Regions from separate parts of the Micromonospora sp. WMMD736 genome, predicted to be linked through region 2. Evidence: riboswitches for the same ligand, from Rfam matches in the RefSeq annotation. Region 2 holds a riboswitch; the other holds the start of a gene.
The links. Region 2 has a riboswitch for cyclic di-AMP ahead of ACN269_RS30065 (C39 family peptidase). Riboswitches for the same ligand answer to the same signal wherever they lie in the genome.
Positions count from the first base shown of each region.

Region 1: another riboswitch for cyclic di-AMP. It lies ahead of ACN269_RS12095 (coiled-coil domain-containing protein); the one in region 2 lies ahead of ACN269_RS30065 (C39 family peptidase).

Region 1 is NZ_JBMHMI010000001.1:2,823,502-2,827,460, forward strand. Features, by position in the region: gene ACN269_RS12085 (HelD family protein) at 1-645, shown strand, start outside; gene ACN269_RS12090 (cation diffusion facilitator family transporter) at 754-1,671, shown strand; cyclic di-AMP (ydaO/yuaA leader) riboswitch at 1,784-1,915, shown strand; gene ACN269_RS12095 (coiled-coil domain-containing protein) at 1,921-2,991, shown strand; gene ACN269_RS12100 (hypothetical protein) at 3,084-3,632, shown strand; gene ACN269_RS12105 (SRPBCC family protein) at 3,750-3,959, opposite strand, start outside.
Region 2 is NZ_JBMHMI010000001.1:6,600,407-6,618,991, forward strand. Features, by position in the region: gene pseB (UDP-N-acetylglucosamine 4,6-dehydratase (inverting)) at 1-284, opposite strand, end outside; gene ACN269_RS30010 (hypothetical protein) at 639-2,372, shown strand; gene ACN269_RS30015 (GNAT family N-acetyltransferase) at 2,473-2,982, opposite strand; gene ACN269_RS30020 (phosphopantetheine-binding protein) at 3,082-3,333, shown strand; gene ACN269_RS30025 (AMP-binding protein) at 3,330-4,601, shown strand; gene ACN269_RS30030 (SDR family NAD(P)-dependent oxidoreductase) at 4,594-5,349, shown strand; gene ACN269_RS30035 (hypothetical protein) at 5,333-5,764, shown strand; gene pseI (pseudaminic acid synthase) at 6,048-7,100, opposite strand; gene ACN269_RS30045 (glycosyltransferase family 2 protein) at 7,202-8,365, opposite strand; gene ACN269_RS30050 (acyltransferase family protein) at 8,611-9,810, shown strand; gene ACN269_RS30055 (hypothetical protein) at 9,984-10,448, shown strand; gene ACN269_RS30060 (hypothetical protein) at 10,614-11,381, shown strand; cyclic di-AMP (ydaO/yuaA leader) riboswitch at 11,667-11,807, shown strand; gene ACN269_RS30065 (C39 family peptidase) at 12,041-12,889, shown strand; gene ACN269_RS30070 (alpha/beta fold hydrolase) at 13,024-13,770, shown strand; gene ACN269_RS30075 (CDP-glycerol glycerophosphotransferase family protein) at 13,775-15,445, opposite strand; gene ACN269_RS30080 (D-ribitol-5-phosphate cytidylyltransferase) at 15,488-16,996, opposite strand; gene ACN269_RS30085 (ABC transporter ATP-binding protein) at 17,143-17,913, opposite strand; gene ACN269_RS30090 (ABC transporter permease) at 17,957-18,585, opposite strand, start outside.

The sequences.
Region 1 (3,959 bases), 3.8 Mb from region 2:
GAGGACTACCGGGAGTACGCGCACGTGGTGGTCGACGAGGCGCAGGACGTCTCGCCGATGCAGTGGCGGATGATCGGTCGCCGTGGCCGGTTGGCCTCGTGGACGGTGGTGGGCGATCCGGCGCAGACCGCCTGGACGGGTGACCCCGAGGAGCTGACCCGCTCCCGCGACCAGGCGCTGGGCCGGCGCAAACGGCACGAGTTCACGCTCACCACCAACTACCGCAACTCGGCGGAGATCTTCGCGGTGGCGGCGGCGGAGATCCGCCGGCTCTACCCGGACCTGTCCCTGCCGACGGCCGTCCGCTCCACCGGCGTCGACCCGGTCGAGCTGGTCGTGCCGCCCGCCGGGCTCGAGGCCGCGGTCGTGCAGGCGGCCACCGGCCTGCTGGGCGAGGTCGACGGCACGGTCGGGGTGATCACGCCGGTCACCCGCCGCGACGAGGTCGCCGGTTGGCTCGCCGCGCTCGGCGCGGCGCGCTTGCAGGTGGTGACCAGCCTGGAGGCCAAGGGCATGGAGTACGACGGAGTCGTGCTGGTCGCTCCGGGCGAGATCCGGGCCGATCCGGGCTCCGGCGTCCGCACGCTCTACGTGGCGCTCTCCCGCGCCACCCAGCGCCTCACCACCGTCGACCCGACCGGCTGACCGTCGCGTTGGCGCCGCCCATGGGCGGACCCTCGCCCTACACTTGCACACATAGCGATGTGAGCATACATTTGACCGGGTCCGGTGCGGCGTCGGAGGGTGGGTTTCGTGGGAGCAGGACATGACCACCACCACGGGTCGGTCGCCAACGCCGCCCACCAGCATCGGGGACGGCTCTGGGCGGCCTTCGGACTGCTCGCCACCCTGATGGTGGTCGAGGCGGTCGCCGCCTTCCACACCGGCTCTCTGGCCCTGCTGTCCGACGCCGGGCACATGTTCACCGACGTGCTCGGCATCGGCATGGCGCTCGCCGCGATCACCGCCACCCGGCGGGCCACCGGCGACCCGCAGCGCACCTTCGGGCTCTACCGCCTCGAAGTGCTCGCCGCGCTGGCCAACGCCGTCCTGCTCTCCGGCGTGGCGGTCTACGTGGTGATCGAGGCGATCGGCCGGTTCGGCGACCCGCACCAGGTGCTGAGCGGTCCGATGCTCACGGTGGCCGTCCTCGGGCTGCTCGCGAACGTGGTCGCCTTCGGGCTGCTGCGCGCCGGCGCCAAGGAGAGCATCAACCTCCAGGGCGCCTACCTCGAGGTGCTGGGCGACCTGCTCGGCTCGCTCGGCGTCATCGGCGCGGCGCTGCTCATCGCGGTCACCGACTGGTGGTGGGCCGACCCGCTGGTCGCGGTCGCCATCGGCGTGTTCATCCTGCCGCGCACCTGGCGGCTGGGACGCGCCGCCGTACGCATCCTCGTGCAGGCCGCCCCGGAACACCTCCAGGTCACCGCCGTGCACGACCGACTGGCCGCCGTGCCCGGCGTGGTCGAGGTGCACGACCTGCACGTCTGGACGCTCACCTCGGGCATGGAGGTGGCCTCCGCGCACCTGACCATGGCGCCCGGCGCGGAGGTCGGGGCGGTGCTCACCGCGGCGCGTACCGCCCTGCGGGACGACTTCCGCATCGAGCACGCCACGCTTCAGATCGAGCCCGGGGCCGCACCGGGCGTCTGCGGTTCCGTCGAGTGGTGAGAGTGCTACTCCGTCACGCCACACGCACCGTCCGTCACATCGGCTGCACAGACCCCAGCAGCACCGGTAGGCTCTGTCCCGGCCACCACCCGGCGGCGCCTCCCGGCGCCGGTGGCGGCCGTCGCCTAATCGCCCGACAGGGCGAACCGGGGAACCACGTTCCTGGGGTGCATCCGCGTCAGCGGTAGGGATCTTCCGTCCCGAACCCGTCAGCTAACCCGGTCGGCGGCTGACGGAAGGACATGCGTAGTGGCACCAGCACGACCTCTGGCCGCCCGACTGGCGGCACTGATCGTCATGATGGTCACCCTCGGCGTCGCGATCCCGGTCGGCGCCGCCACCGCCGCTCCCCCCGGCGGCCTGCGGGCCGCGCTGGCACCGGACGGTGACGAGGAGGGCGGCACCCCGGCGCTCCGGGCCCAGCTCGAGGCGGCCAGCAAGGGCTACCTGGACGCGAAGCGCGCCCTGGACACCTCCGTCCAGCGGCAGCAACAGCTCGCGGTCAAGCTCAAGACCACCGAGGCCGAGATGACCGTCCGCAACGGCAAGGTCGGCGAGATCGCCGGCGTGGCGTACCGCACCGGTCGACTCAGCACGGTCTCGGCTCTGCTCAACAGCAACACCCCCGAGGGGTTCATGGACCGGGCGGCCGCCCTCGACGTGGTGGCCGCCAACGAGGACCGGGTGCTGCGCGACCTGCACGCCACCCGGGACGAGGCGAACCGCACCCGCGTCGCCCTCGACGGCGAGATCCGGGAGCAGCGTAAGCAGGTCGAGGTGATGGCCAAGCGCAAGGAGCAGGCTGAACGGGCCCTGACCGTCGCCAACGACAAGGCACGCACCGCCACCACCGCCGACACCGGCTCCAACCGCGGCACCTCCACCGCCAACGCCCAGCCCGCCCCCCGCAACTCCGACGGCTCCTGGCCGTCCGAGTCGTGCAGCATCAACGACCCCACCCCGGCCAGCGGCTGCATCACCCCCCGCACCCTGCACGCGCTCAACCAGGCCAAGGCCGCCGGCTTCACCCGGTACGTCTCCTGTCACCGCAACGGCGGCTCAGGCGAGCACCCCAAGGGCCGGGCCTGCGATTTCGCCGCGCAGAAGGGTGGCTTCGGCGGGGTCGCCACCGGCGGCGACAAGACGTACGGCAACAACCTGGCGGCGTACTTCATCCGCAACGCCGACCGGCTCGCGGTGCTCTACGTGATCTGGTTCAAGCAGATCTGGCTGCCCAGCAGCGGCTGGAAGGCGTACAGCGGGGGCAACGGCGACCCGTCCAGCGACCACACCAACCACGTGCACCTGTCGGTGTACTGACCCGGCCGACGTCCGGGGTACGTCAGCGGGCGTACCCCGGACGTCGTCGGCGGTCGGACGACGACGCCGGGACGGGCCGGGAGCATTCGGGTATGCCGCGAATCGCGCCCACCGCCCGCAAGGCCCTGCTCACCCTGCACCTGGTCACCTCCCTCGGCTGGCTCGGGGCCGACCTGGTGCTGCTCACCCTCGGCATCGCGGCCCAGCGCGGGGCTGACCCGGCCGTGGTCTACCCCGTCGCCGGGCTCGTCGGCACCGTGCTCTTCGCGCCGCTGAGCGTGCTCGTGTGGCTCGTCGGTGTCGCCAGCGCGCTGCTCACCCCCTGGGGCCTGCTGCGCTACCGGTGGGTGGTGGTCAAGCTGGTGATCACGACGGTGATGGTCGGGCTGGTGCTGTTCCTGCTCACCCCGAAGCTGCGGCACGCCGGCGCGCTGGGTGCCGCCCTACCCACGCGGGAGCGCGCCGACCTGGTGATCGCGCCCGCGGTGTCGACCAGCCTCATGATCATCGCGACGGTGCTGTCGACGTACAAGCCCTGGGGACGCCGACCTGCGCGAGCCCGCCGCCCCAGGGCCGCACACGCCACGACGCACCCTTCTCCCGCCGGCAGCACCGGGCGCGATCGCGCGCCGACGCGATGACCAACGCCGTCGCTGTCGCGATCACGCCGCCGGTCTCCGAGGTACGAGCCTGATCACCACGGCCACGAGCGGCCGGGCCGGGCGGGGTCGATCAACTGCCCCCGGCGGGCCGGGCGATCAGGGCGCCCGGGTGTCGAGGGCCGCGCCGAGGCGCGCGGCCAGGGCGAGGTGGGCGGCGCGGGCCTGACGGAAGGCGTACCGGAACAGGGGCGTCGGCGCGCGCAGGGTGATGTCGACGTCGATGCGGACCAGTCCGTCCGGCTCGGCGCGCAGCCGAGTGTGGTTGCGGACCGTGGTGGCCGGCCACTGACGGGCCACGGTGATGAT
Region 2 (18,585 bases):
TACTCGGCGGTGTCCACCTGCTTCAGGGCGGCGGCGTGCACCACGTGGTCCACGCCGTGCATCGCGCGCGTGAGGCGGTGCCGGTCCCGGATGTCACCGATGAACCAGCGCAGGCGCGGATCGTCGCCGAGCTGCTGGCGCAGCTCGTACTGCTTGAGCTCGTCGCGGGAGAAGACCACCACCCGGGCGGGGTCGGCCTCGGTGAGGATGTGCCGGAGGAAGGTCCTGCCGAAGGAACCCGTTCCCCCGGTGATCAGAATGGACGATCCATTCAACTCACTCAATTTGGTGCTCCCGTGATCGTGGATGAACCGGCGGCCCTCGGCCGGCCGACCGGGGTGAGACGCTAACGGCGGCGGGTTAACGCACCGGCGCTCGCGGGTTAACCGCTTCCCCTGCCGTCGTGAATGGCGGGCACCGCGCAGGCGAACATTTCCGACCGTCCGGGAAGCGGGCTGACCAGCGCAGATCGGGCCGCTACAGTGGCCGCGCGAGCGACCCGGCAGCCTCGGGTGCGTCGTGGTCGCCGCGTTCACCCGACATCCGCACCGTCTCGGTGCGAGCGGTTCATCCCCGAGCGTCACCAGCCGGATCGGCGTGCCCAGCGGCCGGTCCGGTCGGCAGTTCAGGAGGCGTTGATGGCAACCGGCAGCGACGTGATCGAACGGCCGGCGGTTCCGGCCGGGACACCACCCGCGACACCCGCACGCCGGTGGCTGGTGCCGCTGCTGCTGTTCGTCGGTTGGGTGCTGAGCGTCGCCTGGCGCATGTGGCTGTCGCGGCACATCGCGCTGCCCATCGCCCACACCGACGAGGACAGCTACCTGAACACCGCCCGCGCCCTCGCCGGCGGTCCGGGCGGGTTCAGCAGCGAGAACGACCTGCTGCGCCGGGTCGGATACCCCATGCTCATCTCGCCCGCGTTCCTCGGCCACCACGACTTCGCCGACAGCTACCGCCTCGTCCAGCTGATCAACGCGATGGTCAACTCGACGCTGCTGCCGCTGGCGTACCTCCTCGGCCGGAGGGTGCTCCGGTTGCCCCGCGCGTCGGCACTGCTCGCCGCGGTGGTGGCGGCCACGTTGCCGGCCACCGCCTTCTACGCCGGTGTCGCGATGATCGACACGGTGATGGCGCCGCTCGTGGTCGCCTGGCTGCTCGCCGTGCACCGCTGGATCGAGCGTCCCGGCCCACTCGCCGCGACCACTGTGGGCCTGCTGGTGGGGGCGTTCCACCTGCTGCACTCGCGTGGTCTGGTGATCGTGGCCGTGCACGCCGGCCTGGTCCTGCTGCTGTTCGTGCGCCGCCGGATCACCCCCGTCGCGGTGCTCGCGGCGCTGCTGCCGGTGCTGGCCCTGGCGCTGGTCAACGAGGCCGGCATCCGCTTCCTCGGGGACAAGGTCTACCTGCTGGGCAGCACCCCCGGCGGCGGCACCGTGGCCGCCGTCGCCTCCGCGCAGGGGGTGGTCCGCGTCGGGGCGGCCGTCACCACCCAACTCTGGTACCTCGTGGTGATCACGTTCGGGATGGCCGGGATCGCCTGGGCCGCCGCCGTCAAGGAACTGTGGCGTCCGCGTCACGGTGACGCCACCCGTTGGACGATGGGCGTGGCGCTGGTGGTGAGTGTCGGGGTCGCCAGCGGCGCGTCGGTGATCCTGGCCGGCATCACCGGCAAGCCGTTGGATGCGATCTACGGCCGCTACGTGCAGATGCTCGCCCCGTTCTGGCTGCTGGTCGGGCTCGGGGTGCTGCTCACCGCGGAGCGCCGGGTGGCGCTGCGCCGGGCGGCGGTCGCGGTGGGCCTGCTGGTCGCCGGTGGCGCGCTGGTCGCCGGTCGCCTCGCGTACGTGGCCAGCCGGGGGCATTCGCTGCGCTACGGCGGCTTCGGCGCGCCGGACCTGATGGCGTTGACGAACGGTTGGCGCGAGATGCGGCCGGTGCTCGGGTCGCTGATCGGCATCGGCGCGTGCGTGCTGCTGGTGGCCGTGGTCCGGGTACCCCGGCTGCGGCTGCCGGCGCTCGGCGTCCTGGTCGTGGTCAACATCCTCACCATGCAGGTGATCGACCAGCGGCTGGTGCGGCCGATGGCGGCGAGCACCGCGCCGACCCCCCGGGTCGCCGACGTCGGCGTACGCCAGGGCGAGCGGGTCTGGGCCTCCACCGGCGTGCACTACATCCTGCGGTTCAACCTGAGCCACCAGGTGACCTGGACCGACGTGCGGTGGTTCCGCGACCAGCCACCCGCCGCCGCGCAGGTGGTGTTCGCCCGCTGGGCGCCCGGTCAGCCAGACGACTGGGACGGCGCGAAGTACGGCTTCGTCCGGCTCGGCGGCAACGAGCGGCAGCACTGGGCGGCCTGGCGGCGGGCCTGATCCGGCATTCGTTTCGCCCGGTGGACACCCGCAATGGCGTGAACGGCGGATGTCCACCGGGTTAATGCTTTTCCGCCAGCATGCAAAATGGTGGCGGCAATCAGCGCTGGCGGCGATCCTCGCGGGCCAGGGAAATCGGGATGACGGTGATTTCCCGGCCGTCGGAGACTTCCTGTCGTGGCGTGCCCTCGACGAATCGAAAACGTCGGTTCATCTGCCGCACGACGGTGTTGTGCGCCAGCACCTCGCCGTCGAGCCGCGTCAGGTGCAACCCGTCGAAGGCGTACTCCACGGCCTCGGACATCACCCCGAGCCAGGCCGGCAGCGTCCCGCCCCGCCCGGCCAGCCCATCCGCGTCCAGGTAGAAGCCCCACGCCCCGGTACGTGGGGCGTCCAGCCGCAGGTCGAAGAAGGTGACCACACCGCAGGGCCGGTCGTCGTGGACGTACATCAGGACGCGCCGCGTCGGGTCGTCGCGCACCGCCGACCACCACCGGGCGTGCTCCTCGGCGGTGATCTCGTGACTGGTCTTGCTGACCTGACGGTTGGTTTCCTGATTACGCCAGGACAACATCAGGTGAACGTCTTCCGCCGTCGCTTCGCGTAGCACGTGCTCCCGCTTTCCTGTCTGTTCACATGCGTTCGGGGAACCTTACCCGGGCCTACCGGGAAAGCAGTTATCCATTCGTTGGGTTGTAGACTCCGGCGCATGAACGAATTGAGTCGCGCGCAGATCCGCGACCTCATGGCACAGGTGCTCAAGAACCAGGACAAGGAGCTGCCCGCCGACGACGCGGCGCAGCTGCGGGACATCGGTTTCCGCTCGCTGGACTTCTCCGAGCTGGCCCTGCGCGTGGAGGACGAGACGGGGGAGGAGCTCAACTTCGACGCTCCCGGCCTGCGCCGCATCGCCACCGTCGGCGACGTCCTCGACTTCCTCGTCGAGCTCCAGCAGCGGTGACCGTCGCGACACCCCGTCCGGCCACGACGGGCCCGGAACCGGCCGGCGTCGACAACCGCCTCGTCGTGGGCGGCGCCCCGCTGACCTGGCGGACGTTGCCGACGCCGGAGCTGCCCGACCCCGCCGCGGTGCTGGCGCACTCCGCCCGGCACGCGCTCGCCGCCGCACGGCAGCACGCCGTGTACGGCACCGAGCTGCTGCTCAGCACCGCGAGCCGGGTGGACGCCACGATGCGCGCGGAGCTGGACGACGCCGGCTTCACCGTGACCCTCCTCGACGACGACGGCGCGCACCCCAGCGCGCCCGCCCGGCCGCGCGTCGCCGCACCCGGCCGGCTGTGGCTGCTGACGTCCGGCTCGACGGGCCGTCCCAAGCGGGTCGGACACACCCTCGACACGTTGACCACCGTCCGGACCGACCAGCCGGACCGGACCTGGCTGTGCCCCTACGCCCCCGGCACGTACGCCTGGTGGCAGGTCGTCACCCTGTCGCTCACCCAGCCCGGTCAGCACCTGGTGGTCATCGAGCCGGACGAACTGGACGACTGGCCGGCGGTCGCCGCCGCGCACGGTGTCGACGCCGCGTCCGGCACGCCCACCTTCTGGCGGCGCACCCTCTACCGGGACGCCGCCGCGCTGGCCCGGGTGCCGCTACGTCAGATCACCCTCGGCGGTGAGCCGGTGGACCAGGCGATCCTGGACCAGCTCCGTGAGGTCTTTCCCGCCGCGCGGATCTCCTGGATCTACGCGTCCTCGGAGGTCGGCGCGTCCATCGTGGTGCACGACGGGCGGGCCGGGTTCCCCGCCGAGTGGCTGGACCGGGAAACCCCGGGCCGACCCACCCTCTCGGTACGCGACGACGAGCTGGTCGTCACCTCCCCGTATCACGGGGTCGGACTGTCCGGCCCGGTCCGCACCGGGGACCGGGTGCAGGTGGTCGACGGGCGGGTGCTGATCACCGGCCGGTTGGACACCGACGAGATCAACGTGGGTGGGAGCAAGGTCTCCGCCGGTGTCGTCCGGGGCGTGCTGACCCGGCATCCCGGCGTGGCCTGGGCCCGCGTCACCGGCCGCCGCGCCCCGGTGCTCGGCCGGATGGTCGTCGCCGACGTGGTCCTGGTACCCGCCGAGCAGACGGACGCCCCGCTGCCCGACGAGGCCGCGCTGGTCCGTTGGTGCGCCGACCGGTTGTCCGAGCACGCCGTGCCCCGCCGGATCCGGGTGCTGACCGAGATTCCCGTCAAGGAGACCCTGAAGAGCGATGTCTGACCCCATCGACAGCAAGCTCGTTCCCCCCAGCTCCGTGGTCCTCGTCTCCGGCGGTTCCCGAGGGCTGGGCCTGGCCATCGTCACCGACCTGCTCGACGCGGGCGTACGGGTGGCCGCGTTCGCCCGGACCGTCACCCCCGAGCTGGAGAAGCTCGCCGCCGAGCACCCCGACCGGGTGCACGTGGGTTCGGTCGACGTCACCGACCTGCGCGCCGCGCAGGGTTTCGTCCGCGAGGTGGAGCAGCGTCTCGGCCCGATCGACGGCATCGTCAACAACGCCGCCGTCGGGCAGGACTCCCTGCACGCGCACACCGCCACCGACGACATCGCCCGGATCATCGAGACCAACCTGACCGCGCCCCTACAACTGACCCGGCTGGTGATCCGCCGGATGCTCGGCAAGGGACTGCGCGGCCGGATCGTCAACATCACCTCGATCTGCGCGCAGCGCGGCTTCCCCGGCCTGGTCGCGTACTCGGCCACCAAGGGCGGCATGGACGCCGCCACCCGCTCGCTGGCCCGGGAACTCGGCGGCCGGATGCTGGTCAACGCGGTCGCGCCCGGCTTCTTCGCCTCGGAGATGTCCGCCGTGCTCGGCCCGACGCAGCTCGACCAGATCGTGCGCCGCACCCCGACCGGTCACCTGACCGAGCCGGAGGAGGTCGTACCGGTGGTGCGGATGCTGCTGCGCGAGCACACCAACATCAACGGCCAGGTCATCGTGGTGGACGGTGCCGCCTCCATCTGACCTGCGGCCCGTGCCGGGGCTGCTCGCCGCCGCCGAACGCCACCTGCGGATCGGTACGCCCGCCGACCTGGCCTCGGCGACGACCCGCAGTCACGTCGACGACGGGCGCTGCGTCGGCTGGTACGGCCCGCCGGTGCCGGGTTGGCGAGTGGCCGTCGACGCCGAGCGCGCCGACGCCCCGGTGCCCCCGGCGCTGGCCCGCCGCTTCGGCACCGGTGACTTCTGGGCCCGGTGGACCCGGGCCGAATGTTGCTGCAAGTTGGCCGACGTGCCGATCGCGACCTGGTGGCGTCGGCACGGGCTGGGCACCCCGGTGGACGGGCCCATCCTCTGGCGCACCCTGCGGGTCGCCGACCTGGTGATCACCGTCGGCTTCGCCCCCGGGCAGGTCGGCGGGCCGATCGGCCGCGCCTGACGGGTGGGCCGCGCCTGACGGGTGGGCCGCGCCTGACGCTTGGGGCGTGCCTGACTGGTGGGGCCCCCTGACGGGTGGGGCGCGCTTGGCGGGTGGGGCGCGGTCGGTGTCGGCGTTGCCTGTCGAGCTGCCCCAGATCTGGGGCGGGTGGGTACCGATAGCGGGCCGCCCCAGATGTGGGGCAGCTCGACAGGAGGTACGCAGGGCACTGCCGACCGGAAGCAGGTGGTACGGCAGGGCACTGCCGGCCGGAAGACTGCGCGCCCGGCCGGCTACCCGGCGGTCAGATCAGGTCCCAGCTCAGCGGGGTGCCGCGCGGGACGTCGGTGGTGAAGGCACGGCCCAGCACCTTGTCGATCTCGATGGGGGCCAGGCCGCCGGCCGGGCGGATCGACCGGACGTTCTGCGCCGTCACCGGGTCGCCGGCCCGGACGTCCTCGACCACGAACAGCGAACGGCGGAACCGTAGCCCCTCCCGCTCGGCCGGCGTCGGACCGATCGCGGTGCCACCCAGCGCCGCGTAGGCGCGACCCGACTCCTCGACGAGCGCCGTCAACTCCGCCGGGTTCAGCGAGAAGTCCGAGTCCACGCCGCCGTCGGCCCGGTCCAGGGTCACGTGCTTCTCGATGAAGCAGGCGCCCAGCGCCACCGAGGCGACCGCCACCCCGATACCGGGTGTGTGGTCGGAGAGCCCGACCGGCACGTCGAACGCGCCCGCCAGCACCGGCAGACGGCGCAGGTTGCTGTCGGCGGGCGGCGCCGGGTAGGACGCGGTGCAGGCCAGCAGGACGATGCCCGCCGCGCCACCGTCGCGCGCGGTCCGTACGGCGGCGTCGATCTCGGCGACCGTCGCCATCCCGGTGGAGATCACCATCGGCTTGCCCTTACTGGCCACCAACCGGATCAGCGGCAGGTCCACCAGCTCCGAGGACGCGATCTTGTACGCCGGGGCGTCCAACGACTCCAACAGCTCCACGGCGGTCGCGTCGAACGGTGACGAGAAGACCGTCAGCCCGCGCTCGCGGGCCCGCGCGAAGATCGGGGCGTGCCACTCGTACGGGGTGTGCGCCCGCTCGTAGAGGCGGTACAGGTTCTCCCCGCCCCACAGCTCGTGCCCCCCGGAGATGCGGAAGGCCGGGGTGTCGACGTCGATCGTGATCGTGTCCGGCCGATACGTCTGCAGCTTGAGCGCGTGCGCGCCGCTCTCGGCGACCGCGTCCACGAGGGCTAGCGCCCGGTCCAGGTCGCCGTTGTGGTTACCGGACATCTCGGCGACCACGAAGGGCCGCTCCCCGGCACCGACCGCGTGCGGTCCGATCTTGATTGTCGCCGTCATCCCGACCTCTGTTCCCCTACGCCCGCACCGACGTGCGGGTGGTGCTGTCGCCGTCCCCCGAACGGGTGGACGACCTGAAACCCTGGCACCCGCCGGACGGTTCATGGCCGGCGGCCGGCGGCCAGCGCGTCCGACCGTCCCGGCATGCCAGCGGTGTGCCCGGCGTCCGACCTGCTCGCCGACCGGGCCGCTCGGGAGGGGTCGTCGGCCGACGACGAGTCGGCGCCACCGGCCGGGCCGGGCCGTCGCCATCGGCCCGTGACCCGGTGCGCCTGTCGCAGCGCCGAGTACGCCAGCCAGTCACCCCGCCCTACCAGGCGGTGCTTGAGCCCGGTGACCCCCGACGGCATCGGGTAGCCCCCGGGGGGCAGGTACCGGCGGTAGTGCTCGGCGACCCGGTGGAAGAAGGCACGCCGCAGGTGCGGGTGCAGCCGGTCGTCGTTGCCGACCACCACCAGGTAGTGACTGATCATCAGCTCGAACAGTTCGGCCCGCAGGGCCTCGTCCGGGTGCCGGCGGGCCACCCAGTCCATCAGCCGCTCGTACTGGCCGAACGCGTCGAAGTGCCGGCCACTGCGGGTGGAGGTGATCGCGCCCTGGCGGCCCTGCCGGTACAGGTAGCAGACCCGGTCCAGCACGGAGATCTTTTCCGCGCCGATCAGCAGCGGATGGCTGAACGGGATGTCCTCGTACCAGCCGGGGAAGAAGCGCAGCTCCAACTCGTCCAGGAAGGCCCGGCGTACCACCTTGTTCCACGCCGTGTGCTGCACCCGCAGCAGGTGCGGTTGGTCGGCCAGGCGGGCCACGCCCGGCACCCCGCGCAGCAGGTGGCTGCTCGCGTCGACCTCCCGCCGGCCGTCCTCGTGCACCCGCAGGTGGTCCAACATGAGGACGTCCGGCTGGTGCTCCCGCAGCCGGTCCAGCACCGCCGCGATCGTGCCCGGTGGCAGCCAGTCGTCGCTGTCGACGAACCACACGTACCGGCCGGTGGCCACGTCGAGGCCCGCGTTGCGGGCCAGGCCCAGACCCACGTTCTCTTCCAGGTGTACGACGCGGACGCCGTCGCGCCCGGCGGCGTAGGACCGCAGCATCGCGCCGCAGCCGTCCGGGGAGGCGTCGTCCACGGCGATCAGCTCGACCGCCTCCGACTCGCCCACCGGGATGTCCGCCCGGATCGACTCGAGGCACTGGTACAGGTAAGCCTCGACGCCGTACACGGGCACGACGATGCTCAGCAGCGGCGCGTGCGTCGGCTCATTGACCACGTCGCCACCTTCGACGACGCGGATGGCCAGCCCCGGAACCACACGTGGCCGCGGATGGTGGAGTCCCTGAACACCCGCGAAGCGGAAGGTTAACAACGGCCGCCCGGTCCACCGGGGAGTGACCCGGTAGGGTGCCCCGGTGCGGTCCTGCCGGGCCGTCGCGGGCGTCGTCGCGCCATCCGACGCCGCGGGCCCGAGGAGGAGGCGTACGTGCTGGTGACCCTGCGAAGCGTCGGGACTCCGGCATGACGAGCACCACCGACGCGCCGGTCGCGCCGTCCGCTCCCGCCCGGCTACCGTCGCTGACCGGGCTGCGGTGGATCGCCGCCCTGCTGGTCTTCGGGTTCCACGCGGGGACGATGCGGATCATCGCGGAGCCCGACTACAAGGCCGTCGTCGACGCCCTCTTCACCCTCGGCCTGTCCGGCGTGCAGTTCTTCTTCATCCTCAGCGGTTTCGTGCTGGTCTGGTCGGCCCGCCCAGGGGACTCGCGGCTGAGGTTCTGGCGTCGACGGGTCGCGAAGATCTACCCGAACCACCTGGTGCTGTGGGCCGCCGCGCTGCTGGTCGCCTGGTGGTTCGCCGATCCCGTACTGCCGGCCGTCGCGGGGGAGAACCTGCTGTTGTTGCAGGCGTGGGACCCTCGGCAGGGCTGGTTCTACAGCGTCAACACGGTGAGCTGGTCGCTGTCCTGTGAGTTCTTCTTCTACCTCTGCCTGCCGCTGGCGCTGCCCCTGTTGCGCCGGACGCGACCTGCGGTGCTCTGGGCGCTCGTGGTCGCGCTGCCGCTGCTGATCCTCGCGCTCTGGCCGGCCCAGCAGCTGGTGCCGGAGGTGAGCCGCTGGTGGTTCACCCAGGTCTTCCCGCTGACGCGGTCCCTGGAGTTCTGGCTGGGCGCGGTGGCGGCCGAGCTGATGCTCCGGGGGCGGTGGCGCGGGCCGGGACTGACCGCCGCGACCGTGATCTTCGTGGGCACCTGGGTGGCCGCCGCGCAGTGGATCCGCGCCGAGTTGTGGACCACGCTGCTCGCCGTCGCGTACCTGTTGGTGATCACCGCCGCCGCCGACGCCGACGTGCGCGACCGGCGCTCGCCGTGGCGCTCGCGTCCGCTGGTCTGGCTCGGCGAGGTCTCCTTCGCCTTCTACCTGGTGCACGTGCTGGTGATGACCACCGTGCTCCGGCTCAGCGGCGACTGGGGAACCGGCTTCCGGGGTTGGCGGGGCCCGGCGGTGGTGCTCGGATTCCTGCTCGTGAACCTGGTCCTCGCCGGGTTGCTGCACCGCTGGGTCGAGACTCCGATGATGCGCCGGCTCGCGCCACGCCGCCCCGCCCGCCGGCCGCCTGTTCCTCACCAGCGCACCCCGCAGGCCGGGAGCGGTGACGCCGACGTGCCCGGCGACCCCGCTCGCGCGCCCGCGCACGATCACGCTCGAACCCGGTCGTAGTGGGTCGGCGGCCGGTCGGGGCCACTACATCAACGATCATGGCCGGGCGCGGTGGCACCCACCGACGCCGACTCCCGCCACCGTGTCCACGCTGGTCGGACGGGGTCGGCGCGGCGCGGGCCGACACGCCCGTCGCCGATGCGTCGGGACCGTCCCGACGGTAGCGTGAGGCTGTGCTCCCGGTCGCGTTCACCTGTCCCCTGTGGTGGGTGGCGCGCTGGGCGACCCGGGTTCTGACCAGCCTCGCCGTGCTGTCGCTCGCCCTGGGCGCGGCCCCGGCGCTGCTGCCGGCGTCGGTCAGTGCGGCCCCGCCGTCCACCATCGGGTCGCCCGCCCGCGCGGAGCCGCTCGGACCGTCGAGCGCCGGCCTCTCCACTGTCCGCGCCGACCGCGCCGTCGGTGGCCGTGCCGTCGCCGACCGCGCCGTCGCCGGCCGTGCCGTCGCCGACTGGGCTGCTCTCGGGCAAGTTGCCGACGCCGGTCCGGCGCGGTCCGTCGATCCACAGCCCGCGCTGAACGATGCGCTGGCCGTCCTGCCCGGCCCGCCGATGGGCGGCAGTGCGGCCGGCACGGGCGCTGAGCCGTCGCTCCGAGCCGCCGGCTCGGCCAGCCGAGCCCCCCGAGCGCCGCCGGCCTAGCGGGTCACCCGCCGGCGGTCCGTACGCCGGCCAGCGATCCTCCCACCGGGACCAGCACGCCCTGCCGCCGACCTGAGCGCCCGGTCACCGCACCTGACGACACATCGCCCGCACCCTCGCCGTGCGGCATCCCATCGCTGACGTGCTCATGCCGAGGAGCCGACCATGGAAACCGTCGTCTTCTACCAGTTCCTCACCGAGGTGCCCCAGGCCGCCGCCATCTGGTCGGCACTGTTCCTGCTGGCGCTGACGGTCCTCGCCGTACTGGTGGCCCGCCCGGAGCGGGACGCGCCAGAGCAAGGCCACGTGCCGACCCCCACCGCCCGCGAGACGGCCGCCGCCGAGAGCGCCGACCTGCGCCGGTACGCCGAGGAGGTGGCCGTGGCCGCCGCCCGGGCGGCGCGGACCGCCCGGCGGCGGCGCGCTGACTGGCTGGTCGCTCAGGACGAGGCGCAGCGGGCCTGGACGGCGTACGACGAGGCGGACACTGCGGCCCGCCGGGTCGCCACCGCCGGGGCGCTGCCGACACCGCGTACCCCGCACACTCCCGCCGAGTACGCGGCCCGGGAGCGCTACCTGCACCGTGCCGCCATGGCGGCGCACTGGCGGGAAGAGTTGACCATGGCGCAACTCGCCGACGTGTTCGGGCACCGGCGCGGCTGGGACCCTCGCCGGCACCCGGTCGAGCAGGAGACGCTGCTCATCCGGGCGATCCGGGACGCGCGGCTGGCCGAGCACCGGACGGCCGTCGAGCGGGAGCGGTCGGCCTGGCGGGACGCCGAGGTGGCCGCCGAGTCGGCGCGCGCCCTCGCCGAGGAGGCGTACGCGGCGGCGGTCCGGTCGCGGCCGAGCCCGGCACTCGCCCGGCAGACGGCGACACGGCCGTCACGTGCAGCCGTGGTGGCACGCTGGCGTCCGGCCCGGGCCGGTTGAACCCGATCTGTTATGTGAGGCGGGTCACCAGCGGGGGAATTCGGGCGGCGGGCATCATCGGCGGCCATTGCGCCCGCGATTGTGGCGGCGTTCCCGGCGACCTGTCCGGTTGTCGCCCACAGGTGCCGCCGGGACCGGATGTCCCATCGAGTCACGTCAGCGGCAAAACGCGCAGAAATTGCCGGGCCAATCGATGTTTACGCAGGTCGGCATGGGTTGGCAGAGTTCGGACCGGCCAGTACTGTCGTCCCGTCCGGTGCGGTTACCGATCGCAGGAGGCGACGCCGCGCCGACCCGCTCAATCGTGATCAACGAACCGGGGACCCACAGTAAGTCCGGGGTGAATCCGCGAGCCACGGCCCGCGGTAGGGCGATCTTCCCGCCCGAATCCGTCAGCTAACCCGGTAGGCGGTGACGGAAGGAGTTCCATCCTCGTGCAGCATCCCGCGCCCCCCGTTTTGTTCCGCCGCCTCCACGGCGTAGCGGTGTCCCCGCTCATCCGCCTCGTGACGGTGAGCTGACCCCCCGGGTCACCGCACTTTCCGCCCGGCCGCGCCGGGCGTTCCCCTGAGCGGCTCATCATCCGCAGGCCACGGCCCGTGCGCTGACGCCTGCCCGGATACCGGTCGAGCCCCGGTGTGCCGCTCTCCCTGTGAACCGTGGAGGACCTCGTGAAGCACACCCTGAAGCGCCAGCTCCGTCGCCTCGCGACCGAGCGTCCGTACCAGATCGTCGCCGCCTCCGCCGCGGCCCTGGTCGTCGCCACCACCACCGGCGCCCTGGTCGCCGGTGCCGACGACGCCCCGGCCGGCTCGCGCACCCCGACCACGGTCGCCGAGATGCGCAGTGACACCGTCGCCTCCCGTGGCGAGCTCCGGGCCGCGGCCCCGTCGGCGAGCGCCGCGCCGAGCACCGCCGCCCCGGCCACCAGCGCCGCGTCCCCCGCCGCGAAGGCCACGAGCAACCCGGACCTGACCCGGAAGCCGACGCCGCCCAAGCCGCCCGCGACGAAGGTCCTGGACTACGACTACGAGGCGCAGAACACCTACTACAACTGCGGTCCGGCGGCCACCCGCAACGCGCTCAGCGCCAGCGGCATCGACCGTACCCAGGAGGAGCTCGGCGCCGAGCTGGGCACCACCGAGATGGGCACCAACTCGGCCGAGGACACCACCCGGGTGCTCAACGCCGAGGTGAAGGGCTCCCCGTACCGCACCCGCATGTTCGCGGGCACGCCCAACCCGGCCCAGATGGACCGTCTGCAGGCCGATGTGGTCAAGGCGATCACCGATGGTCGGGGCGTGGTGGCCAACGTCGCCGGCGACGCCATCGACACCAACGGCGGCTACCACTCCTACGGCGGTGGGCACTACATCGCCGTCGTGGGCTACAAGGACAACGGCCGTACCGTGCGGATCGCCGACTCGGCGAACGCCGCCGACCCGGCCTACTGGATCACCACCATCGACCTGGCGAACTGGATCGCCACCCGGGGTTACTCCGCCTGACCAACGCGCGACACCCCACGACGCCGCGGGCGCCGTCTCCCACGAGGGGTCGGCGCCCGCGGCGTCTGGGTGCCCGGCCGCGACGCCGGTGAACGGCTCTCGTACCAGGCCGCGAACCGTGGGAGACTGCGGCCGTGGTGGATGAATCGGGTGGTCAAGCCGGCCGTGAGCCGATCCTGTTGCTGCTGCACGGCATGGGGGCGACGGGTGACGTGTGGCTGCCCTGGGCGTCACTGCTGGAGCAGCACTGGCCCGGCCGGTGGCTGGCGCCCGATCTGGCCGGTCACGGTTGGTCGGCGCCGCTGGCGTCGTACTCCTTCGAGGGTTTCGCCCAGCGGGTCGCGCAGGGCCTGACCTCCGACGACCGCCTCGTCGTGCTCGGACACTCGCTCGGTGGCGTGGTCGGCCTGGCGCTGGCGGCCCGCGCCGCCGGTCTGCCGGTGGACGCGGTGGTGGGGTTGGGCATCAAGGCCGTCTGGACACCGGCCGAGCTGGCCCGCGCCGCCGACCTCGCCGCCCGCCCGGTGGGCTGGTTCACCAGCCGCACCGAGGCCGCCCGCCGGTATCTGCGGGTCGCCGGCCTCACCGGTCTGGTCCCTCCGGACCACCCGATGGTCGACGCCGGTCTGCGTCAGGTCGACGGCCGGTGGCGGCTCGCGATGGACGACGCCGCGTTCGCCGTCGGCGCGCCCGACCTGGCCGCGCTGCTCGCGGCGACCGACGTGCCGGTGGTGCTGGCCCGCGGAGAGCACGACCCGATGGTCACGGACGCGCAGCTCAAGGAGTACGGCGTACCGGTCGCCACGTTGCCCGGTCTCGGGCACAACGCGCACCTGGAGGACCCGGCGGCCGTGCTCGCGTTGCTGGACCCGTACCGCTGATCGGTCAGGCAGGCGCGGGCGTGGGTACCGCGCGCGCCGACGCCAACTCCTGGCGGGCGGCGGTCAGGAACCCCTCGGCGTACGACTCGGCCGGGAAGTCGCCCAGGTACCGGCGGCGGGTGACCCAGCGCGCGTCGGCCAGCGGGTCGGTGTCCAGCAGGGCCGTGAGCACGGCGTCCACGTTGGACATGTCGCGCCGAAGCACGTAGCCGGAGCCGGCCAGTGGGAAGCGCTCGGTGAACCCGTCAGCCTCGCCGCCCATGTCGGTGACGGCGTACGGCTTGCCCGAGTAGAGGTAGTCGGAGATCACCCCGGAGACGTCGGAGACCAGCGCGTCCGAGCGGTTGACGCACTCGGTCAGGCTCAGCTCCCGGGCGGCCGTGCCGAACACGTGCTGCCGGCCGGTGCGGGCGCGGTCCGCCGCCAGCAGTTCGGTGAGCCGGCCCAACTGGCGTGCCGACGCGGGGTTCTGCGTCGTGTACGGATGCGCCCGCAGGATCACCGTCGCGCCGCGCCCCAGCAGCCGCCGCAGCAGCTCCTCGGCCACCGGCAGGGAGCAGTAGTCGGCGTCGGCGTGGTGCCCGGTCCAGGTCGGGGTGTAGAGCACCGTCGGGTGCGCGAGGCCCCGCGCCGGCTCCTGGCGTACCTCGATCGACTCGACCTGGGGGCGGCCCACCACGACGAACTTGTCCGCCGGGATCCGCACCCCGGCGCGGGCGTACCTGTCGATCGCCGCCGGACCGGCCACGAAGATCCGGTCGAAGATCCCCGAGACCGGGTTGGCGCTGGGCGCCTTGTCGCTGTCGCCGTGGTGCAGTTGGACGTGGGTGAGCTGGGTGAACCGGATGCAGTGGCTGTTCTTCGCCCCGTGGTTGACGTAGAAGGCCACCCGCAGGCTCGGCACCAGCGCCTCGTCCATCGCGCGCAGGGTGGGGCAGTAGACCACCGGCGCGTCGGTGGCCGCGGCGATCGGCGCGACGAACTCCGGCTCACGGACCAGCACCAGGAAGGGCCGGCCGATCCGTTCGAGGTACGGCAGCCACATGGTGACCTGGTACTCGGAGCCGGGCGGTGCGGAGAAGTACAGCAGGAACTCCGGCTCGTGCCGGCGTAGCGCGCGGGCGACCTGCCCACCGCCGGCGTTCGGTCGGAACCGTCGCCGGGCCAGGTCCAGCGCGACCGCACCTGCGCCGGCGGCCACCAGCAGGCTGGCGGCGAGCGCCACGACGGCCGGCAGGGTCGACGCGGCGGCGATCGCCACCGCCGCGAGCAGCCCCAGCAGGGCGACGCCGAGGCGGTCGGCGATCAGCGGGGTCCAGGCGCGTACCGGCAGGTTGGCCGCCCGGATCTCCAGGTTGCCCGCGGTGCGCAACGGCCCCACCAGCAGCACCAGCCCCAGCACCACCAGTGCCGTGGCGGCCAGCGCCGGGTCGAAGCCGTCGTCGAGCCGCCGGGAGTAGCCGACCAGGACCGCCGCGGCGATCAGGGCGGTCTCGGCCACCAGGTCGGCGCCCGGCCGGATCCGCTGCTCGGCGGCCGCCGCCACCAACGCGGCGACGGCCAGCGCGAGGCCCCACCCGGTGCCGCCGGTGAGGGCCAGCACGACGAAGGCCAGCACGGCGAGCCCGGTGCTCAGGCACCGGGCGGCCAGCTTGCGGACCAGGTCACCACGCATGTTGCTCCGTTCGCCGCCCTCGGTGTCGCGGTGCCGCTGGCGTCAGTTCGCCGACGCCGCGGCCGGCGTCTCGGACCGGTCCGGGCCGGCCTGCGCCGGCACGGACGGGCCGTCACCGGGCGCCCGGCGTACGTCGATGACCTGACCGGTCAGGTCGGAGATCAACACGTCGAGCGAGGACTGGGCGACGGCCTCCGCGGCCAGCAGGGTGTTCTCCGGCTCCTCACCGAAGGCCCGGGTACGCATGGGGGTGGCCGTCCGCTCGGGGTTGATGCAGTTGACCCGTACGCCGACGTCGGCCCACTCGTCGGCGAGCGCCTGGGTCAGGTTGACCAGGGCGGCCTTGGTGGACGAGTAGAGGGCGTAGCGCGCCCGGCCCCGGGTGTACGAGCTGGAGGTGTAGAGCAGCAGCTGACCCTTGGTCTGCTGCAGGTACGGAAGGGCCTGGCGGGCGATGGTCACCGGACCGACGAAGTTGACCTGCAACACCCGGTCCATCGTCTCCTCGTCCATCTCGGCCAGGGCGCCCCGCTCCAGGATTCCGGCGGTGACCACCACGTGGTCGATCCGGCCGGTGGCCTCGAAGGCGGTCGTCAGCGCGGCCTCGACGTCCTCGGCGCGCTCGACGTGGGTGCCCGTGGTGGAGCGGCTGAACGGGAAGACCTGCGCGCCGTACCGCCGCGCCAGCTCGGTCAGCTCGTGGCCGATCCCGTAGCTGCCGCCGAACACCACGATCGTCCGGCCCGTCAGCTCCTCGGTGTAGCTGCGGTGGTCGGTCAGCCGGGGCGCCTGGGCCGCCGCGAGCTGGAAGAGCTTGTCCGCCAGGTGCACGTCGACCGGGTGGGTGACCTTGATGTTCTCGTCCGAACCGTCGATCACCTTGATCGGCGTGCCCGGCAGGTACCGCAGCACCACGCCGCAGTCGTCGGTGGCGGCGAAGTCGGGGTCGTCCTCGGCGATCCGGTACGCCTCACGGATCGTGGGGGAGCGGAACGCCTGCGGGGTCTGTCCCCGGCGCAGCCGGGAGCGCACCGGAATGTCGGTGATGCAGTCGTTCTCGTCCACCTGGATGATCGTGTCGGCGGAGGGGATGGCGACGTCGACGGCGTCGTAGGTCCACAGCGCGTTGACGCACTCGCGGACGATCCGGCCGCTCAGCAGCGGGCGGACGGCGTCGTGGAAGAGGATGTTGCAGTCGGCCGGGCCGACGGCGTCGAGCGCGATCCGGGTGGTCGCGTTGCGGGTGTCGCCACCCTCGATCACCTTGGTGACCTTGCGCAGACCGGCCTTCTCGACGATCTGCCGGGCCTCGTCGACGTGACCGCTCGCCATCAGCACGATGATCTCGTCGATCTCCGGCGCGGCCTCGAAGACCGCCAGGGTGTGCTCGATGATCGGCTTACCGGCGATCTTGAGCAGTTGCTTGGGGATGCCGAGGCCCAGCCGGGTCCCGGTGCCGCCGGCCAGCACCACGGCCACTGTCCGCGAGGGCCGCCACGGTGCGGGGGTCTCCGTTGCGGCGTCCGGGCCAGTGGTCTGGTCCTGCGTCATTGCCGGATCCTCACTCTCAAGGTTTGCGTTAACGGAAAGTTCCGCCCGAGCGGCGACGGAATGAACCTTAACGCGCGGACCGCGCCGCCCCAACGCGGGCGACGCGGTCCTGGTTGCCGTGTCGATGCCGGTGGTTGGCCGGCACTCTACTTGCTGTTCGCGTACGCCTCGTACGCGCGGATGACCTCGTCGGTCGGGCCGTCCATCCGGATAAGGCCCGATTCGAGCCAGATCGTCCGTTCGCAGGTGTCACGCACGGAGGAGAGCTGGTGACTGACCAGGAAGACCGTGCCGGCACCCTCGCGCAGCTCGCGGACGCGCTGCTCGCTGCGCTTGCGGAAGCCCTTGTCACCGGTGGCGAGCGCCTCGTCGATGAGCAGCACGTCGTGCTTCTTGGCGGCGGCGATGGAGAACCGCAGCCGGGCCGCCATGCCGGAGGAGTACGTACGCATCGGCAGGCTGGCGAAGTCGCCCCGCTCGTTGATCCCGGAGAAGTCGATGATCCCCGCGGCCTGCTTGGCGACCTCGTCGGGGTGCATGCCCATCGCGAGGCACCCCAGCACGACGTTGCGCTCGCCGGAGAGGTCGTTGAGCAGCGCCGCGTTCACCCCGAGCAGCGACGGCTGCCCCTGGGTGTGGATCGCGCCCCGGTTGACCGGCAGCAGGCCGGCGATGGCCCGCAGGATGGTGGACTTGCCCGAGCCGTTGCTGCCGATCAGACCGATCGCCTCGCCCCGGTACGCGGTGAACGACACACCCTTGACGGCATGCACCTCCCGCACGTTCGGCGCGTTGGTGCGCTTGACCAGCCGGCGCAGCGCCGCCACGGGCGTGGTGCCACCGGTGGCGCCCTGGTGGACCCGGTAGATGATGTGCGCGTCGTCCACCACCACGGTGGGGATCCGCTCGGGCGTCAGCGTCGGCAGGGAGACGGTCGCCTCGTCGGCGGCCGGTAGGGAATCAACCACGGCCGTACTCCTGTTCGCCGCGCCAGAAGTAGATGTAGCCACCGATGCCGGCCACCAGTGCCCAACCGGCGGCGACCAGCCAGAGCTGGGTCAGCGACTCGTTGAGCAGTGGCGCCTGCTCGAGCAGCGCGTACCGGGCCAGCTCGATGTAGACGAGCAGCGGGTTGAACTGGACCAGCGTCGTCGCCCAGCCGGGCAGCCGCTCGAAGAGGCTGACGCTGTAGAGGACGCCGGAGCCGTACATCCAGGTGCGCATGACGAACGGCATGACCTGCTTGAGGTCGCTGGCCTTGGAGCCCAGTCGGGCGACCAGCAGCACCACGCCCGCGTTGAAGACCGCCTGCAGGAGCAGGGCCGGCACCAACAGCAGCCAGTCCCAGGTGATCGGCTCGCCGGTGACCAGCACGATGCCGACCAGCACCACCATCGACGCCAGGAGCTGCTGGAACTGGGTCACGGTGGTGGACAGCGGCAGGCTGGCCCGGGGGAAGTGCAGCGCCCGGATCAGCCCCAGGTTGCTGCTGATCGACTGGGTGCCGGCCAGGACCGCGCTCTGGGTGAAGTTGAAGATGAACAACCCGGTGGTCAGGTACGCGATGAAGTTCGGGATGCTGTTCTGGG